Regions from separate parts of the Paenibacillus sp. NRS-1782 genome, predicted to be linked through region 1. Evidence: riboswitches for the same ligand, from Rfam matches in the RefSeq annotation. Region 1 holds a riboswitch; each other region holds the start of a gene.
What was found. Region 1 has a riboswitch for glycine ahead of gcvT (glycine cleavage system aminomethyltransferase GcvT). Riboswitches for the same ligand answer to the same signal wherever they lie in the genome.
Positions count from the first base shown of each region.

Region 2: linked by a shared signal. The riboswitch ahead of sdaAB (L-serine ammonia-lyase, iron-sulfur-dependent subunit beta) and the one ahead of gcvT (glycine cleavage system aminomethyltransferase GcvT) in region 1 are both predicted to bind glycine.
Region 3: linked by a shared signal. The riboswitch ahead of ACIFQM_RS13760 (alanine/glycine:cation symporter family protein) and the one ahead of gcvT (glycine cleavage system aminomethyltransferase GcvT) in region 1 are both predicted to bind glycine.

Region 1 covers NZ_JBITPH010000058.1:65,805-72,737, forward strand. The annotation lists gene ACIFQM_RS21235 (BglG family transcription antiterminator) at 1-859, opposite strand, end outside; gene ACIFQM_RS21240 (PTS mannitol transporter subunit IICB) at 942-2,420, opposite strand; gene gcvH (glycine cleavage system protein GcvH) at 2,815-3,210, opposite strand; glycine riboswitch at 3,511-3,698, shown strand; glycine riboswitch at 3,699-3,795, shown strand; gene gcvT (glycine cleavage system aminomethyltransferase GcvT) at 3,876-4,976, shown strand; gene gcvPA (aminomethyl-transferring glycine dehydrogenase subunit GcvPA) at 5,096-6,451, shown strand; gene gcvPB (aminomethyl-transferring glycine dehydrogenase subunit GcvPB) at 6,448-6,933, shown strand, end outside.
Region 2 covers NZ_JBITPH010000041.1:11,788-18,720, forward strand. The annotation lists gene ACIFQM_RS16215 (Ig-like domain-containing protein) at 13-2,349, shown strand; gene sdaAA (L-serine ammonia-lyase, iron-sulfur-dependent, subunit alpha) at 2,440-3,339, opposite strand; gene sdaAB (L-serine ammonia-lyase, iron-sulfur-dependent subunit beta) at 3,329-4,018, opposite strand; glycine riboswitch at 4,230-4,343, opposite strand; gene ACIFQM_RS16230 (hypothetical protein) at 4,767-4,973, shown strand; gene ACIFQM_RS16235 (amino acid ABC transporter permease) at 5,050-5,700, opposite strand; gene ACIFQM_RS16240 (amino acid ABC transporter permease) at 5,715-6,374, opposite strand; gene ACIFQM_RS16245 (transporter substrate-binding domain-containing protein) at 6,393-6,933, opposite strand, start outside.
Region 3 covers NZ_JBITPH010000037.1:23,613-30,545, forward strand. The annotation lists gene ACIFQM_RS13750 (Gfo/Idh/MocA family protein) at 1-944, shown strand, start outside; gene ACIFQM_RS13755 (glycoside hydrolase family 1 protein) at 973-2,430, shown strand; glycine riboswitch at 2,621-2,697, shown strand; glycine riboswitch at 2,715-2,809, shown strand; gene ACIFQM_RS13760 (alanine/glycine:cation symporter family protein) at 2,969-4,387, shown strand; partial or broken gene ACIFQM_RS13765 (aquaporin) at 4,485-4,815, shown strand; gene glpK (glycerol kinase GlpK) at 4,846-6,339, shown strand; gene ACIFQM_RS13775 (LacI family DNA-binding transcriptional regulator) at 6,598-6,933, opposite strand, start outside.

The DNA.
Region 1 (6,933 bases):
ATCGTTCCGGCTCTGGAAAATCAATATCCAGCGCCTCTGACAATTCCGTGCATATGCGTTCCACCATAGCTGTGCGCAGCATGATATTCTCATCCGAATCTGTTTTGGAATACGAGAGACGATGATCCACAACGTATCCGAGCCGCAGACGTGCCAGCGAAACGCAAATTTGAATCAACAGCTCCATATATTTGCTTTCCACCCTGTTTTTCAGCCATTTCTCATGGGGCTGCCAGAGGGAATTTTCCACGGTCAGCAGGTTCTCTCTGCCAATCATCTCCAGCAACTTGTCAGCGACACGTGTCACAGGACGAAGCTCCTCCCGGCTGGAAAACAGATCCGATTCATCCAAATACTCTAGAGCCAGCTCGGAAATCGCCCGTCTTTTGTCCGTCTCCCGGCCTGTAATCTCGACGCCGTACCCGCGTCTGCGCACAAGCACGAGTCCCCGTTCCACGATCCAGCCTTGCAATTCGTCCAGATCATGACTGACCGTAGTTACTGCGACCTTCAAATCAGCAGCCAGCGCCAGCAGCTTGATCGGCTCCTGTGTATCCAGCAGCATACAGAGAACCACGATCTTTCTTTCCTCAGCCGAATATTCGTCCGACTTCGTATGCATCAATTGCTCCCGCAGACATACAAGCTGAGCCGGGTCGGCATCCACATAGATACCAATCCCTGATTTTTTCTCCAGCTTTACCGCATGAGCCGCTAACCAATGCTCGACTGCACTGAGCTCCCGGTGAACCGTCCTTGTGCTGACATTAATCTTCGTGGCAATTTCCCCGGCTGTTACCTCTTGGGACTGCTCCAGAAGATATTCCACGATGTCACGTTGTCGTTTCGTAATATTCATAAACGCATACCGTTCCTTCCCAAGCTCATCCCTTCCGCAGAACATACCTACTGCACACAGGCGGCCTGACTACTACAGGGGATTAAGAATCGGATTTCAGACGTTCCACCAGCGCTTCGTATTCAGGACTTTTCAGGAAATTGTCAATAGAAATGTGCTCAGCATTGGGAGCTACCGTTTTAGCCCGGTCTGTCAACGTTTTTTGCGTAATGACAATATCCGTATCCTGCGGAATCTCACTGATTGCCGTGTTTGTTACCGTAACATCCACACCCGCCTGCTTCATTTTTTTGCGTAAAATCGAGGCGCCCATAGCGCTTGAGCCCATACCTGCATCACAGGAAAAGACGATCTTGTTGACATCTGATTTATCCTTGACCGTTTGAACTTCGGCAATCTTGGCAGCAAGATCAGCTTCGCGGTTATCTTCCGTTACAGCGGCGTTTTCGCTTGCACCTTTGCTTTGAGTCTTCATATCCTTCATACGGGATGCCGCTTCCTCAAGCCCCTCTCCTTTTTGCTTACCTGTCTTGAGTAATACCGCAGCCACAGCAAACGATACGACCGCAGCAGCAATCACACCGCTCAGCATTGGCAAATATCCGCCTTTTGGCGTCATCAGGAAATAAGCGATGATACTACCCGGTGAAGGAGCTGCAACCAGTCCGGCACCTGTCAGCATGAAACAGAACGTTCCCACCATGCCCCCTGCTATAGCAGCAAGAATCAGAATCGGCTTCATCAAAATATAAGGGAAATAAATTTCATGAATCCCGCCGAAAAAGTGAATGATGACCGCGCCGGGAGCCGACGACTTCGCAGAACCTTTACCAAACAGGCAATAGGCCAGCAAAATACCGAGCCCCGGTCCAGGGTTGGATTCAAGCATGAACAAAACGGATTTGCCTGTTCTTGAAGCCTCCTCCAGCGCAATCGGACTCAATACTCCGTGGTTCAGTGCGTTGTTTAGAAATAACACTTTTCCGGGCTCAATAATGAGGTTGACGAGCGGCAAAAGCCCTGCGTTCACGAGGAACTGTACCCCTGCTGACAACACTTGACTGATAATTTGTACAAACGGTCCGATTGCCACATGGGCAAGCAACGCTAAAATCGCCCCGATAATCCCTGCTGAGAAGTTATTGACCAGCATTTCAAACCCTGATTTAACTTTGCCGTCAATCGCTTTGTCGAATTTCTTCAATATCCATGCAGCCAGCGGACCCGCTACCATCGCGCCGAGGAACATCGGAATGTCCGCCCCGACAATGACACCCATCGTCATAATGGCCCCGATCACACCTCCGCGCTGTCCGTGAATCATGGTGCCACCCGTATAACCGATCAGCAGTGGCAGCAAATAATTTTTCATCGGATCAACCAGTTGTGCAAAACCCTCATTCGGAAACCATCCGGTCGGAATAAAGAGTGCCGTGATCAATCCCCACGCGATAAAGGCCCCCATATTGGGCATAACCATACCACTGAGAAAACGGCCAAAACGCTGTACGGCAACGCGCGCGCCTCCGTTTGAATTGGACTTTGCGTCCACTGTGCTCATATTCATATCCTCCTTATAGGTAAAAAGCATCACTACCTTTTCTTAAAATTCATACTAAATGACAACGCTATCTTCATCAACGAAATGAAAACGTACTTTCGTCATGAACATTGATGACAACATTTAAATTTAAGGTAAACAGGCGCGAAATCCTTCTGCATAATTCCTCTTAATATGGCCTGTAACATGAGTGTTTAGTCGAAAAACCATCCTGTCATCAGTACAATTTATGTATGAGATCTATCCTCTAAAAAAGATAAAAGAACGTAATTACGCTTTCCAAAAAAGACAGCAAAAAATAGCCGCTATGCCCAATCATCGCGACTATTTTTATACAAAACAGAGCGGACAAACGCCACTCTTATTCAGTTATCCAACCTAATTTGCCCCATTATTACTCATTGGCAGTCAATTGCTCGTACTGATCCGCAGACAGCAGCTTGCTTAGTGCTTTCTCTACATCTTCTCCAAGCTCCACTTCGATCATCCAGCCTTTTTCATAGGGAGACTCGTTCACCAGCTCAGGCGTGCTTTCCAGCGCTTCATTCACCTTCAACACCGTTCCCGTCACCGGAGCGAACAGGTCGGATACTGTCTTTACCGATTCAATAGTACCAATCTCTGCCCCCTGCTCAATCGTTGCTCCCTCCCCAGGCAGCTCCACAAAAACGATATCCCCCAGTTGATGCTGTGCAAAGTCCGTAATACCGATTCGTACCGTTCCATCCTCTGTGCGCTGAACCCACTCGTGTTCCTCTGTGTACCACAATTGCTGCTTCACTTCACTCATCCTGCTCCGCCTCGCTTCCATATGGATTACATCGTTTCGCCTACCCGTCTGTGACAGGTTAAGATTATGACAACAAGAACTCTCATGTCAATAATACTAACAAAAATATTTCACATTTCTCCATATATCGTTCTAACTAAAAATACGACAGGATATAACAAACGCTTACATAACCTTATTTATGAATAAAATGTTTTTAATAATGTTTTTCATGACATTTTTGTTGACATTTCGAATAAATTTGCGTATTAATGGGTTATAACAAGTGCTTTTGGAAATACCCGATAACTGTAAACGCGGATGAACGTGGAGGGAGAGACTGCCAAAACTCGCTAGCTGTTGCCGCCTGTGAAAACAAGGTAGCCAGCGAGTGGAATCAAGCTGTTACCGGCAGGGCCGGATGACGTTTAGCTGATCCAAGGGCAGCGCCGAAGGAGTAAACCTGCACCGCAGGTGAATCTCTCAGGCAAAAGGACCTCTGCCGGACGCATCTCTGGAGAGCATTCGCCATACAGGCGGATCACCCAAGGGGAAACCTGGTACGCACCGGGGTAACTCTCAGGTATCAAGGACAGAGCTGAAAAAAAGTGTGTGGACTGCCGTCCATACGTTTTTTTCGGCCTGTCTTTTTTGTTTAGCTGATCACACTGGATAGGAGTGAAAAAATGACTAACTTGCGAAAAACGCCGCTGTATTCCTCCTACGGCACGCTGCCGGGGGTTCGTTGCATTGATTTTGGCGGCTGGGAGCTGCCTGTACAGTTCAGTGGCATTCAAAAGGAGCATGAGGCCGTCCGACAACGTGCGGGAATGTTCGATGTATCGCATATGGGTGAATTCTTGGTCGAAGGCCAGGAAGCCGAAGCATTTCTGCAACAGGTGACGACGAACGATGTCAGTCAGTTGGAGCCAGGTCAGGCCCAATACTCTCTCCTGTGTTACCCGGATGGAGGTGTAGTAGACGACCTGCTTGTTTACTGTAAAGGGTCGGAGCGTTACATGCTCGTTGTGAATGCCTCCAATATCGACAAGGATTGGGATTGGCTGCTTCGCCATGCTCCTGCATCCGTTCATCTGGAAAACGTATCAGATGCGTTAGCACTGCTGGCGTTGCAAGGACCTGAAGCTGCTCGTATTACCGCAGCCGTGACAGACGTGGACATTACGAATCTGGCATCCTTCCGATTCCGTGAGGATGTGCAATTGTTCGGGGCAAAAGCGCTCGTCTCCCGCACCGGGTACACGGGTGAAGACGGTTTTGAATTTTATGTGCCCGCTGTGGATGCACCGGCAGTGTGGGACGGATTGCTTCGCATCGGTGAGCCGCATGGTCTGGTTCCCGCCGGACTTGGGGCCAGGGATACGCTGCGCTTCGAGGCACGGCTGCCGCTGTACGGACAGGAGTTGTCCGCTACCATTTCCCCACTGGAAGCTGGTTTAGGCTTCTTCGTCAAGCTGAATAAGGGGGGTTTTATCGGGAGAGAGGCCCTGCAACGTCAGAAAGAACAAGGTATTCCACGCAAGCTGATCGGACTGGAAATGCTCGACCGCGGCATCCCACGTGCCCATTATCCCGTTTTTGCGGAAGGACAGCACATTGGCGAGGTCACAACGGGAACCCAGTCGCCCACCTTAAAGCGTAATCTGGGTTTGGCTCTAGTGGACAGTCGTTTCAGTTCCCTATCCACACCGTTGGAGGTCGAGATTCGTGGCAAGCGCCTGCGCGCCGAGGTGGTAGCAGCGCCCTTTTATAAACGTCCACGCTGATTTAATACTATAACTATCGTGATCCATTACTAACGCTGCCCCGTTCGCAATCGTTTATTAATCATTTGTTAATCGTTCTACGTTTTTACGATTTTGTTGGTTGAAAGGAGCCAGACCCAATGAAACAGCATCGCTATCTTCCCATGACTGAACAGGATCAAGCCGAAATGCTACGCGCGGTCGGCGCATCGTCTATCGACGATTTATTCAGCGATATTCCTGAGGCGATCCGGTATAAGGGGGAGCTGCCCCTGTCTTCTCGGTTAGACGAAAGAGCCTTAACCCGCCACTTATCAGGACTGGCCGGGCAAAATGCCAATACAGACACGCACGCCAGCTTTCTCGGCGCAGGGATTTACGATCATCATATTCCATCCGTTATCCAGCATATCACTTCACGCTCGGAATTTTATACGGCCTACACTCCCTATCAACCGGAGGTAAGCCAGGGCGAGCTGCAAGCCATCTTCGAATTCCAATCGTATATATGCGAATTAACAGGCATGGCTGTAGCCAATGCCAGTATGTATGATGGAGCGACTGCGCTGGCAGAAGCAGGCTCATTGGCCGCCGCTGCCACCCGCCGCAAGCAGCTCATCGTATCGCGGACCGTCCATCCAGAGGCACGCCAGGTGCTAGCCGCCTATGCGCGCGGGCTGGATTTGGATATCGTGGAAATCGGCTGTGCAGATGGTGTAACCGACATGAAAGCATTAGCGACAGCCATATCGGAACAGACGGCGGCTGTTTTGGTCCAAAGCCCTAATTTTTTCGGGGCCGTAGAAAATCTGAAGCCGATGGCTGACCTGATCCATGCGCACAAGGGTCTTATGGTCGTCAGCGCCAATCCGCTGGCGTTAGGCCTGCTGGAAGCACCCGACAAGCAGGGTGCGGATATTGTCGTAGGAGACGCGCAGCCGCTTGGCATCTCCTCCTCCCTCGGCGGCCCGACCTGCGGCTACTTTGCCGTTTCTCAGGCTCATATGCGCCGTATCCCCGGCCGTATTGTGGGCCAGACCACAGACCGTAACGGCAAACGTGGCTTCGTGCTGACCTTGCAGGCACGGGAACAGCATATCCGCCGGGAAAAGGCCACCTCTAATATATGCTCCAATCAGGCACTGCTCGCTTTATCTGCCTCAGTGTATTTGTCCGTCATGGGTAGACAGGGCATCGCGGAAGTAGCCGCGCTAAACCTGCACAAAAGCCGCTACGCATTGGAGCAATTACTTGGATTGAAGGGCATAACCGCCTCCTTTACCGCACCCACCTTTAACGAGTTTGCCCTGCGGTTACCTGAGAGTACGGATATAAATAAACTGCAAGCCGAATTGCTTGCCGCCGGATTTATCGGCGGCTACGATTTGGGCCAGAATTATGAGGAATATGCGGGTCACATCCTGATTGCCGTGACAGAGCAACGAACAAAGGAAGAGATCGATCAATTCGTACACATCTTGGGGGGATTGCTATGACGCATACTACAGGACAAGATCAGGCGCTCATTTTGGAATTGAGCAGACCCGGCCGTATCGCCTATTCACTGCCTGAATGCGATGTTCCCCGGCGTCCGGTGGCAGAGCTTTTGCCGGATTATGCGCAGCGCAGCGAGCCTGCGGCATTGCCCGAGGTATACGAAGTAGACGTTATTCGACATTATACAGCACTGTCACGGCGTAATTTTGGCGTGGACAACGGATTTTATCCCCTCGGCTCCTGTACGATGAAATACAACCCCAAGGTGAACGAGGATGTCGCCCGTTATGCAGGCTTCGCCAAAATCCATCCGTACCAGCTGGAGGACAGCATCCAGGGCGCCATGGCGCTGCTCCATACGCTTCAAAACGATCTGGCCGCGTTAACCGGCATGGATGCCGTCACCCTTCAGCCCGCCGCGGGCGCCCATGGCGAATGGACCGGGCTAATGATGATCCGCTCCTACCACGAAGCGCGTGGT
Region 2 (6,933 bases), on a different contig from region 1:
GGGAATTAGATTTTGAAGAATAGATGGTCCGGTTTCTTGGCGTTGGTCATCCTGATCTCAAGTTTTACATCATACGCAGGGTTTGCATCCGCAGCTGATCCGGTGCTTTCCAAGATTGTCCTTTCCTCTAACGAGGTAACTGTGCAGCAGGGGGATGCGGCTGCGTTGACGGCTACGGCTATTTATGCCGATGGGACGACTTCAAATGTAACGGTAAGCACGGATTGGAAAAGTGATAATACTGCTATTGCTACGGTATATAACGGTACGGTTTCAGGTAAGGGCGAAGGGGATGCGACTGTGGTTGCGACCTATAAAGATAAGATACAATCGGTTCAGGTACATGTAACGAAAAAGGTTAAGGCGCTCACATCCAGTGTACAAAGCTTGAGCTTGCGTTCAAGCGGCACAGGACAGATTAATCTGACAGCGACTTACAGTGATAATACAACTGCTCAGGTTTCGGGCGATGCTACCTGGACCTCGGATAACCAGAAGGTAGCAACCGTAGTTAACGGATTGGTTACCGCTCAGGGAGCAGGTACAGCCAACATTAAGGCCGTATACGGTCAACAAACCGTAACGATTGCTGTGCAGGTAGAACAGGTTAAACGCTTGGATGTCAGTCCATCTGAGGCTTCCCTTTTGCTGAAGGATACCGAGAAGGTCAAATTGACGGCGACCTTCCCGGATGGAACGGTGCAGGATGTTACTGAGTCTGCCGAGTGGAGCTCCAGCAATGCAGCCGTAGCGGATGTGCTGAAAGGCACCATTACCGGCTACAGCGCAGGTAAAGCGACGATTACAGGTAAATATGGTACGATGTCTGCTACCATTTCGGTGGATGTCGATCAAACGAATAAGCTGAAAGCCAGCGAATCCAGTATTTTTCTCCGTTTGGATGAATCCAAGAAAATACAGGTTTCTGCGGTGTACCCAGATGGAACGGTAACGGATATCACAGATAAAGCTACATGGTCCACAAGCGATGAAAAAATTGCGACAGTGAATAAAGGAACGATTATGGCCATTGGAGCGGGTTCGGCTACGGTGACCGCTAAGTATGGTGATAAGACGGTTTCGATTAAGACAGACGTAGAAACCTCCAGATATCTGAATTTGAGTGAGGACAAGCTGAGCCTGAATGCCAAGGAATCCAAAAAGCTCAAGCTGACCGCGACGTATGTAACAGGTGTGGAAGAAGATATCACGGATAAGGCAGAGTGGAAGTCCAGCAATGAAGATATTGCTTTTGTCAGCAAGGGTGAAGTAACGGGCTATAAAACAGGTGAGGCTACAATCACAGCTTCCTATGGCGGCAAAACAGTCACAGCGACGGTATCTGTGAATGTGCCTGGTGACCTGTCCCTGTCCTCCAAAACAGCAACGATTGATATTGATGAGGATTATGTTGCTACTCTGACCGCTACGTATGCGGATGGTCGTAAGGAAGATGTGACACAGGATGCAGAATGGACTTCAAGTGCGGCGGATGTTGCTTCGGTGTCCAAAGGAACCATTACGGGTAAAGCAGCGGGTAAGGCGGTTGTTACCGCCACTTATAATGGCAAAAAGCTGACTATTAATGTACAAGTCGGTCTCGTAGACCGTTTGGAAACAGACACACGCGTGATTGCGCTGGGTGCCCAGGAAACGAAGCAGTTGAAAGTAACAGGCGTCAAGAGCGGCGGTACAAAAACAGATGTAACCAAGGATGCGACCTGGACTACCAGCAGTGTGAAGGTGGTCGAGGTTAGCGAGGGCTTGATCAAAGCGAATGGCAGTGGTAAGGCTACTGTTACAGCTTCTTATGGCAAGCAAAGCATTACATTTACAGTAGAAGTGGATGTAGCGCAACAGATTGAGGCAGATGCTATCGCGCTATCGCTTAAATCCGGAGATCAAAAAACCATCGCAATTGTGGTCAAATCCAGTGATGGCAAAGAAAAGGACGTTACGGCCCAAGCCGAATGGAAAACGTTAAATTATAAGGTAGCTACAGTCAAAAAGGGCCAGGTTACCGCGGTAGGCTACGGTAAAACCAATATTCAAGCGAAGTTTGGCGGGAAATATATCACCGTACCTGTGGATGTCGATACGCTTAAATATCTGCAAACCGACGAAGTCTCGCTGAATTTGAAAGCAGGACAGGTAGCCAAGGTTACGGCTACAGCTACGTATAAGGATGAGTCGGAGAAGGATGTATCCAAGCCGGCAGTCTGGTCCTCGTCCCGAATTATTGTTGCCACAGTCAAAGACGGCAGCATTAAGGCACAGGGTAAAGGTAAAGCTGTGATTACCGTGAAATATGCAGGAAAAACGACGAAGGTACAGGTGAACGTACAGTAAGAAAAAAGGGGTGTCCCAAAAGCCATGGAAATGGCAATGGGACGCCCCTTTGCTTTAAGAAGGATATTCGGTGGCACTACCGCTTAGAAGCTATGACTTATCCTTCTTGGCTGGTATGTTGCGCGTAAGCGACTCCGTCAGACGCTTGCCGGTCGGCGTTTGGGCCAGGCCGCCCTTGGCTGTCTCGCGGTGCTTGGATGGCATCGCGCTGCCGACTTCGAGCATCACGTCGATGACTTCGTCAGACGGGATGGCGCTGCGCACACCCGCCAGAGCCATATCCGCAGCGGCAAGCGCGGTCACGGCTCCCAGCCCGTTGCGCACGATGCACGGAATCTCCACGAGTCCGGCGACGGGGTCGCAAATCAGGCCGAGCGTGTTTTTGAGCGCGAGGCCTACTGCATGGATGGCCTGGTCTGGCGTACCGCCGCGCAGCTCGACCATGGCCCCTGCGGCCATCCCGATGGCTGAGCCAATCTCGGCCTGACAGCCTCCCTCCGCACCGGAGATGAAGGAATTGTTGGCGATGACGTAGCCAATCGCTCCAGCGGCGAACAGTCCGCGCACCATATGCTCGTCATCCCAGCCGAATCGCTCCTGCGCGCTGATGAACACGCCGGGGATGACTCCGCATGAGCCTGCGGTGGGCGTGGCGACAATGCGACCCATGGACGCATTGACCTCCGATACGGAGAGGGCATACGCCATGGCGAGTACCGAGGCATCGCCGGAGCAGGTTTCTCCTGCGCGCAAATATTCCGTCAGGCGTTTGCCGTCGCCGCCCGTCAATCCGCTGCGGGATACAGTGTCCTGTGTTTGCCCGCGATGAACGGCTTCCTTCATGACTTCGTAATAATCAGACATTTGGCGGAGGATTTCTTCCTCTGGTGTGTTCGTCTCTTGCACCTGTTCCTTGATCATCATGCGCCCAATCGTAGTGGATTCCTCGGCGCACAAGGCACCTAATTCATGCAGATGGCTAAACCGCATCGGATTCAGCTCCTTTTTTCAAGTTAATCATTTTGATTTCATACATATGAGGCAAAGCTCGCAGCTCTGCAATTAATTTAGCCGGAGCGGGACTATCTGTTTCAATGGCAGTGAGCGCTTCGCCATCCCGGCCTTTGCGATCCACGTGCATGTAGGCAATGTTAATGTCAGCTGCGCCCAGCGCCGAAGTCACCGCGCCCAATGTTCCGGGCTTATCCGAGTGGAGAAGCACCAGCGTAGGCAGCTCTCCGGTTAGGTTGACCCGGAATTCGTTGAGCTGCTGAACATGAATGTTTCCGCCGCCGATGGAGGAGCCTAGCAGCGTGCGTTGATCTTCACCCTTCCATAGCTCGAAGCGGACCGTATTCGGATGAGGGGCGGGCAGTCCGCTGACAGCCAACTCTACTTCCATCCCGGCCTGCTCTGCACATTGCTCGGCATCTGGAATCCGGTAGTCGTCTGTATCGTAATTCAGCAGTCCGGCAATGAGTGCCAGGTCTGTGCCGTGTCCCTTGTACGTATCGGCAAATGAGCCGTACAGCGTCATGCGGGTACGGTCAGGTTGCACACCGAGCCAGTGCCGGGCAACACGTGCGAGCCGCACCGCGCCAGCGGTATGTGAGCTGGAGGGTCCGGTCATAGCCGGACCGATAATAGAAAATACATCCTTGAAACGCATGGTGTGGCCCCCTGTATGTTTGAATACCATAGTATATGGTGCTGCCGCGCCTTTGCGCGGGTGTGACGGCTTCTAATGCTGACGCAGCATGTGAGTACAAAAAAGGACAGGATAAGGAAATTTCCCTTATCTCTGTCCTCGTTACCTGAGAGTTTCGTACGGTGTCATACCCGCCTTACCCCTTGGGTGGCTTGCGCTCTCTCCAGAGTTGCGTCAGATGACGATACATGGACCTGAGAGATTATCCGCCAGCCGGGTGCTGACGTCTTGCTCCTTCGGTGCTGCCGGGATGTGATTCCCAGACAGGCTCTCCCGTCATCTTCATTCGCGTATACCGTTCAACATTTCCTCCTAAGCGTAATGTATGCCATGCCTGGTGTCAATCACAGGTTGGGATTTTACATAATTTAGGACTCTTCGTTCCATTCGGCCAGGTCAAGGCAGAGGGCGCGTTGACGGTAGCAGAAGCGCTTCAGCACCAAAGCATGGAGCCTATTCCAATCCGGCCAAAGGCATGAGTACGGAAGAAGCTGCATCTCCGGTTATTTTTGGTGCTGAAAATTAATCTGTGGTTGGTTTTTTCAATGATCGTGATAGTCTATTCTTAATTGATATATCCATATACTGGTGATAGGATAAGTTCAAATTATTCCGACTAAATCGGTGTGTAATGTTCATGAGAAGTTTAACATCAAGCGTGGTGCGCATAAGCAGGACAAGACCATGGAGAATGGAGGAAGCATATACATTGAGTAGCGAGCCGGTGTTGGAAATCAAAGGGTTAACGGTATCTTTTGGCATTAAGGATGAATATTACCCCGCAGTCGACCATCTGGATCTGACGGTCAACCCCCTCATGCGCTCAAGGACCTACAGCAGGCGCAAGCTTCCATTGAGGAGCTTCGCACCTCAATGGAAGCTTGCGGATCGGTATCACTTTGCTGGAGCTGGATAACCGGATGGACCTTGGCATTGTGCTGACAAAACGTTCAGGCTGGCGGCAGCCCTGATCATGCTACGCGTGCTGAATGCTAATGAGTGCGCACCTCCAGCCTGCGTGCAAGCAGCGACATGCTGTAATTAACAGCGAAGTACAAGAAGGCGGCGAATAGCAGAGCAGGAATGACGAAGGACTGATTTTGACCGCCAACAATCTGAATGTTATGCGTCAGCTCCGGCAGACTGATAATGACCGCGAGAGAAGTATCCTTGAGCAGGGAAATGAACTGGCTGACGATAGGTGGCACCATGCGGCGGAGCGCTTGTGGCAGAATGATATGCCATAACGTTCTGGAATAGCTCAGCCCGGAGGACCGTGCGGCTTCAATCTGTCCTTTATGGACGGAGTTCAAGCCGCTACGGACAATCTCGGCGATCATGGCCCCCTCAAAGATCGACAGGCCCGTAATAGCTGCCCATTTGAGCGAAATGGACAGGCCGATGGACGGTAAGACCATACCGATGAAGAAGATAATGAGCAATAACGGAAGATTGCGAATCAGATCGATTAAAAAGGCCGCTACTTGTGAAATGACAGGTAAACGCGTATAGCGCAGGATTCCAAACACGATACCAAGCACGAAGCTGAATATGATGGAATAAACGGAGACCTCCAGCGTTAGCAGGAAGCCCTCCAGTATAAAACGCACATTAGGCCATACAAACAAGCCGCTGAAATCCATACGGGCTTCCCTCCTCAGGATGTTTTGGACAGACGACGTTCCATATACAGGACAAGAAAGCTAAGTGGAACCGTCAAGGTAAGGTATAGCAACGCTGTGATGGCATAGACGGTGATGGGCATAAAGGTATCCGAGTTAATCAGATCCGAATAATACATCAGGTCCAGTCCCGCTACTATGGCCAGTACGGAAGAGTTTTTGACCAGATTGATGAACTGGTTGCCAATCGCAGGCAGTACAATTTTAATCGCTTGTGGCAAAATAATACTGATCATCGTCTGGTTGTAGCTCAGCCCGGAGGAGCGTGCGGCTTCGAATTGCCCCTTTGATACAGACTGGATGCCGGCACGTATCGCTTCTGCAATAAAGGAGGCGGTGTATACGGTCAAGCCAAGCGTTCCAGACACAAAACCATCCAAAGGAACACCCAAAGTAGGAAGTCCCAGATAAAAAAACAATACAACGATCAGCAACGGGATATTACGAATGACCTCTACGTAGACGGTGCCAATCCAGTTCATCCATTGAAAGGGAGCGATTCGGAGGATGGCGATGATCGCTCCCAGAATAAAGCTTCCGATCAAGGCAATGACACTGGCTTGAACGGTATGAAGCAAGCCTTCTATGAAGCGGTCGCTATGGTCGAAAAGTACGTTGATATCAAAAGTAAGCATCTGCGGATGACACCCCCATTATTCGGGTTTAACCCCAAGCCATTGCTCGTGGAGCTTATCGTATTCACTGTTGCTTTTCAGCTCCTTGAGCGTATCGTTAATGGCTTGCAGCAATTCCGTTTGTCCCTTCTTCACCGCAATGCCGTAAGGTTCCTCAGTGAAGTTTCCGCCTACGAGGGTGTAATTCGGATCTTGCTGTTGCATGCCGAGCAGAATAGAGTTATCGGTGGTCAACGTCTGACCTTGACCTGCCTTGAGTGCGTTGAATGCATCCTGGTAGTTTTCGAACTCCAGTATAGTCGCTTTGGGTGCTTTTTCGCGGATATTTTTGGCGGAGGTGGAGCCTTTAACTGCGAGTACCTTGGTAGCCGGGGTCAGGGACTCCAGACCGGTAATCGGGCTTCCTTTTTTCACGAGCAGGGATTGCCCGGCGTTAAAGTAGACGTCGCTGAAATCGACCTGCTTTTTACGTTCGTCCGAAATGGTCATGGTTGCGATAATGGCGTCGATGTCTCCGTTTTGCAGCAAGGTGATTCGTGTCTTGGACGTGACTTCCTTC
Region 3 (6,933 bases), on a different contig from region 1:
TTAAAGCCGTGAAAGAAGCTGGCGGCTGGGAAATTACAGCACTCTTTGTTCGAAATAAGGACAAAGGCGCAGCTTTTGCCGCCGAGTGCCAGCTTGAAAACATTACGCTGTATGACAGTTTGGAAGAAATGGCTCAATCCGATATGGATGCCATTTATATTGCTACCCCCAATTCCTTGCACATGGCGCAAGCGCGTCTATTTTTGGAGCATGGCAAACATGCGATTGTCGAAAAACCGATTAGCCTGACAGAGCAGGAATTGCAGGAGGCTTACGAGTTGGCTAACCGAAATGGCTGCTACCTGCTGGAAGCGGTTCGTCATATCCATGAGCCTAATTTTTTGTGCCTTAAGGACAACTTGAAGCGCGTGGGCAATATCCAGGGTGGCACCTTGTACTCCATGCAATTTTCCTCCCGGTATGATCAGTTGCTGTCAGGAGATACTCCTAATATCTTTTCTCTGTCTTATGGCGGGGGTGCATTAATGGATTTGGGTGTGTATTCGCTGTATTTTGCCATTGATTTGCTCGGAGCCCCGACATCAGGCCTGTACTGTGCCAAAAAGCATGAGAATGGCGTGGATTTGGGCGGCCCGATCCTACTGTCGTATCCCGATTTTACACTGGTGATCCAACTGGCCAAAAATGCTGTAACCACCAACCGTGTTGAAATTTACGGGGACCAGGCCACTATGATCTCCAGTGGTGTCTCTGGTATCACGGACGTAACAGTTCTGGATGTTCGTACTCAGGAAACAGATACTGTAAGTGCTCTGGAAACGCATCATTTCATGTTTTACGAGGCTCAGGAGTTTTATCGGATCATTGCCGAAAAGGACAAGGACCGCTACGAAGAATTGAAGTCATTGAGCATTGAGGTTCAGAAGATCAGCAATGAGCTGCGTTATCAAAATGACATTTATTTTGAAGATGGACAAAAATAACTAAAAAAAGAAAAGAGGCTCTCATCCCATGACTAAGATATTAAAAGGATTTCCGAAAAACTTTCTGTGGGGCGGGGCAACCGCAGCCAACCAATTGGAAGGCGCCTTTGACGTAGATGGAAAAGGATTGTCCAGTGCGGACGTAATTGCCTATGTACCCAAAGCAGAGCGCACAAACGATCATGCTATAGAGATTTCGTCCGAGCGACTTGAAGACATTTTGGCTGGCAAGGTAAATGCCCGTTTTCCAAAGCGCGAAGGTGTGGACTTTTTTCATCATTACAAAGAAGATATCGCATTATTTGCGGAAATGGGCTTTAAGGTATTCCGCATGTCCATTAACTGGTCGCGGATTTTCCAAAATGGTGATGATGCGGAGCCGAATGAAGCAGGACTGCAATTTTACGATAATGTATTTGACGAGCTGCGTAAGTATGGGATAGAGCCACTGGTGACATTGTCCCATTACGAAACACCGCTAGGTCTGACACAGAAATATAATGGCTGGCTTGGTCGTGAAGTGGTACAACACTACGTCAATTATGCCGAAACGGTGTTTACACGTTATAAGGATAAAGTGAAGTACTGGCTGACTTTTAATGAGATCAATGTGATGACGATGAGTCCGTTCACAGGTGGTGGTGTGGTCATTGACCGTGTAGATAACAAGCAACAAGCCATCTATCAAGCCCTGCATCACCAGTTTGTGGCGAGCGCATTGGCGACAAAACGAGGACATGAGATTATTCCTGGCTCTCAAATCGGCTGTATGCTGGCTCGTATGGAAAGCTATGCACATACGTGTAACCCGGAGGATGTGCTGAAAAGTCAGCATGAAAACCAGATGAATCTGTTCTTTACGGATGTACATGCCCGTGGGGAATATTCAAATTATATGAACCGTTATTTTGAAGAAAATAATATTGTTTTGCACACAGAACCCGGCGATGCCGAGATTCTGAAAAACAACACGGTCGATTACATCTCATTCAGCTATTACATGACCTTGACTGTCTCGGCAGGTCCGGAAGGTGAGAAGGCAGCGGGGAACCTGATTGGAGGCGTGAAAAATCCGTATTTGCAATCCTCTGACTGGGGCTGGCAGATTGATCCGATCGGCCTGCGTGTTACGCTGAACACATTATATGACCGCTATCAAAAGCCGCTGTTCATCGTGGAAAACGGCTTGGGTGCATATGACAAGGTGGAAGAAGACGGCTCCATTCACGACACGTATCGCATTGATTATTTGCGCCAGCATATTGCCCAAATGAAGGAAGCGATTACGGACGGTGTGGATTTGATTGGTTACACCAGTTGGGGGCCTATCGACCTTGTGAGTATGTCTACTTCCGAAATGTCCAAGCGTTACGGATTTATTTATGTTGATATGGACGATGACGGTAACGGAACACTGAAGCGCTCCAAGAAGGACTCTTTTGACTGGTACAAAAATGTAATTGTCACTAACGGAGAAGAACTGTAATCCAAGTTAACTGAATATAACCCAATATGGTCTGGGGGTGGGTGCGGCTGAGAACATCATGAGGATGAATTCGGCCAAGTCCGCCCTTATTTTATAGGCTCGTCCTAAAAAAACGAAACACCTTCACAAATTTTTCACTTGTAAAAAGCTGAAAGTTTTCTGTATAATAAAAACAATTTCATATGTCTGGTTGATGTTTGCGGGAGATGGAACGTAAGTTCCGACCGAAGGGGCAAAACTCTCAGGTGCTTGGGCTGATTACAGCAACAAGCGGGACCGTAAACGGACAGAACTCTGGAGAGACCCTTAATTGGGCGCCGAAGGTGCACCGCAGATATCATCTGCTTAAACTCTCAGGCAAAAGGACAGAGACGCGAATAACCTGTGACAGGGGATGCCCTAGGCTTTTTTATGAGCTGTTAGTGGCTGAATCCTGCACAAGATGGTTGTATTTTTTCGTGCCTTTAACCTCTCCAGGAGTCGAATCAGCGGATTTGACTCTTTTTTGTTTTTTAATATGCTAGAGGAGCGGGTTGAAATGAATTTGGTACATGTGCTAGAAATGATTGACAGCTGGATGTGGGGAGCGCCGCTTCTAATTCTCGTCATGGGCACTGGGTTGTGGCTAACGATCCGTCTGAAGCTACTTCAGGTTGTTCGATTGCCCCTGGCGCTCAAGCTAATTGGTAAAGCGCCGGATGAAGGCAGCGGGGATGTCAGTAGCTTTGGAGCATTGAGTACAGCACTCGCAGCTACTGTAGGTACAGGAAGTATCGTTGGCGTTGCGACTGCGATCAAACTGGGTGGACCCGGCTCATTATTTTGGATGTTGGTTGCAGCTTTTTTCGGAATGGCAACCAAATACGCGGAAGGATTATTATCCGTTAAATACCGTGTTAAAGACCGGAACGGACAATTTTCGGGTGGACCCATGTATTATATTGAAAAAGGGCTTGGCCGCCGTTTCAAGCCGCTGGCGATGTTGTTTGCCTTTTCTGGTATTCTTGTAGCGCTATTTGGAATCGGTACTTTTCCGCAAGTAAAGGCTATCGTTTCTTCTACGGAAAGTAGCTTTGGAATACCAACAGTAGTTACAGCAATCGTTATTTCCGTGTTAACGGCTGTTGTAACGATTGGAGGACTCAAAAGTATTGCCAAGGTATCCACAAAGATCGTTCCATTCATGTCGGGGCTCTATATCGTAGTTTGTTTAATCGTTCTCATTAAGTTTGCAGGAGAGCTGCCTCATGCGATCGCTTTAGTATTGCAAGGGGCTTTCTCGACCACATCCGCGACTGGTGGTTTTGCCGGAGCCACGATTATGCTGGCGATGCGAAGCGGGGTAGCCAGAGGTATTTTTGCCAATGAGGCCGGACTGGGCAGTGCACCAATTGCAGCCGCAGCTGCCAAAACCAAATGGCCTGCGGAGCAAGGGCTAATATCCATGACAGGCGTATTTATCGATACGATGATTATTTGTAATCTGACAGGGTTTACGTTGCTAGTTACAGGAATATGGAGTGGAAATGATGATGGAGGTCTGATGACCCAGCATGCGTTTTCCAGTGCCTTTCCGGCTGGGGCAGAGCTCGTGACGATTAGCCTTATTTTATTTGCGTTCACAACGATACTTGGCTGGAACTACTACGGGGAGCGCTGCGTTGAATATTTGCTTGGGGTCAAGTGGATTAAACCGTATCGCTATCTATTCATCGCTCTGGTAGCAGGAGGCGCGTTCATCAAGCTGGAAGCCATTTGGCTGCTGGCAGATATCTTTAACGCCATGATGGCCTTCCCGAACTTGATTGCACTGCTTGGCTTGTCGGGAATTGTAGTTGCTGAGACCCGTACCTATATGGATTCCCTGTACCCCAACAAGAAAAAGGGAATGCTTGCCGGTGCCAGTGCCGGAGCAGCCATAGACATAGAAGAAAAAGGACAAACAGTCAACTCATAAAGGAGTGTCCCTCAGCCACTACAGGTTGGGAGGACACTTCTTTTTTTACTGTAAATATCGTCTTATTCAAGCTCTTTTGATGTTATTGTTGTGGGCTATGACTGGATTCCAAGGGCTTCGGCAAGGCGGGCGGCTAAAAGTCATTGTGGGTTTTCTGGTTGTCAGCATCGGCTTGTCCTTGGGCGGGACGACAGGTTATGCTATTAATCCGGCTAGAGATTTGGGGCCGCGTCTTGTGCATTGGTTGCTGCCGATTGTAGGGTCATTGTTTGGGGGCGCTTTCGAGGGTTGTTTTACCAGATCGTATTTAAAGGGAATATGACTCCAGCTTTTGGATTGTGCTGGGTATGATTGTAGTAGTGCTTATGGTTACCTTTCGTTTCAGCCGTACTTATAAAAGTGATAAAGCTCATAAAATGACAGCATAAAATGGTTTCATTACAGGGGGGAGATTAACGATGGAAAAATATATTTTGTCACTGGATCAGGGAACAACCAGCTCAAGAGCGATTTTGTTCAACAGTAAAGGGGATGTGGTGTACTCGGCTCAGCGGGAGTTTCCGCAATACTTTCCTCATCCCGGCTGGGTGGAACAGAATGCGAATGAAATCTGGAGCTCCATTCTGGGGGTCATTGCATCCTGTCTATCCGAATCCGGTGTAAAAGCGAAGCAGATTGCCGCCATCGGCATTACCAATCAGCGTGAGTCGGTAGCGGTGTGGGACAAAAATACAGGACTACCTGTGTATAACGTACTTGTATGGCAGTCACGCCAAACCTCGGAAATCTGCGAAGAACTGAAGCAGCAAGGGCATGAAGAGCTATTCCACAGTAAAACAGGGCTGTTGATTGACCCGTATTTCTCTGGCACAAAAGTGAAGTGGATACTGGACCATGTAGAAGGTGCGCGCGAAAAGGCGGAACGAGGCGACTTGCTGTTCGGTACGATTGATTCGTGGCTAATCTGGAAGCTGTCCGGCGGCAAGGCGCATGTGACCGACTATTCCAACGCAGCCAGAACGCTGATGTATAATATTTATGAGCTAAAGTGGGACGAAGAGCTATTGGACATTCTAGGTGTGCCAAAAAACATGCTGCCTGAGGTACGGCCTTCTTCCGAGGTATACGCGCACACCGTGGATTATCATTTCTTTGGTCAAAATATACCGATTGCTGGCGCAGCAGGTGACCAGCAGGCGGCTCTATTTGGTCAGGCTTGTTACGAAAAAGGGATGATCAAAAATACTTACGGCACAGGTTGCTTCATGCTGATGAACACGGGCGATCAACCCGTGGAATCCAAGCACGGACTCATTACAACCATCGCTTGGGGGCTGGAGGAAGGCAAGGTGCAATATGCGCTGGAGGGGAGTGTCTTTGTAGCGGGCTCGGCGATCCAGTGGCTTCGTGACGGTCTGCGCATGTTCCGTGAAGCCAAAGACAGCGAAGCCTATGCAGCCCGCGTGTCCTCTTCGGAAGGGGTGTATCTGGTACCTGCTTTTGTCGGACTGGGCAGTCCGTACTGGGATAGTGAGGTGCGTGGAGCGATGTTTGGCCTGACACGGGGTACCACGAAAGAACATTTTATTCGTGCAACACTGGAGGCACTTGCTTACCAGACGAAAGACGTGCTTGCCGCGATGGAAATTGACTCCGGCATTGCCGTGAAGACGTTGCGAGTGGATGGGGGAGCCGTGCTGAACAATTTTCTGATGCAATTCCAGAGCGATATTCTGGATGCCACAGTAGAGCGGCCTGTGATCCATGAGACGACGGCACTGGGAGCCGCATGTCTGGCAGGCTTGGCGATTGGATATTGGAAGAGCATGGATGAACTGCGCAAGCGTGTGAGGGTGGAGCGATCTTTTGCCCCCGCTATGGATGAAGAAACGCGCAGCAGCTTGTATGAGGGCTGGAAAAAGGCCGTGAACGCGACGATGGCCTACAAGTAACAGCTTAAATGAAGGGTCTCTTCTGGAGCAACGCAATGTCTTTTTCGGTTACATGTAAGACAGTTGAATAGGGCGTTATATTTTATCCGCTCCACCACTGTTGTTTACTCTAAATAAAACTTAAATGCCCCGTAAGATGGATACTTTCTCTCAAAGTGTCCATCTTACGGGGCACAGGCATGTAACACGATGGTGACTCCCTTTTTTGCTAAAGAGTTATAGAAAGCTGACGCACTCTTTGAGATACGCATGGATATGCTAGCCCTGAACCATCGTATGGTTCCAATTTTGCATCGCTCCGCAGGAACTGCGAATGACTAGCTCCGGTTCTACTTTAATACATTTCGTTTCCATTTGTTTATTCATCAGGTCAAATAGCACCATAGCAGCTAGTCGGCCTATTTTTTGTTTATCTTGTTTTACAGTGGTCAGTGGAGGATCGGTGTAGCGACAGGCTTCTATATCATCACATCCCACCACAGCAATATCCTCGGGTACCCTCAAGCCGCTTTCCTTGAAAGCACGGATGGCACCAAAGGCAAGCAGGTCGGTAGCCGCAAAAATAGCCCTTGGCAAATTTCCTTGCTGTATCCA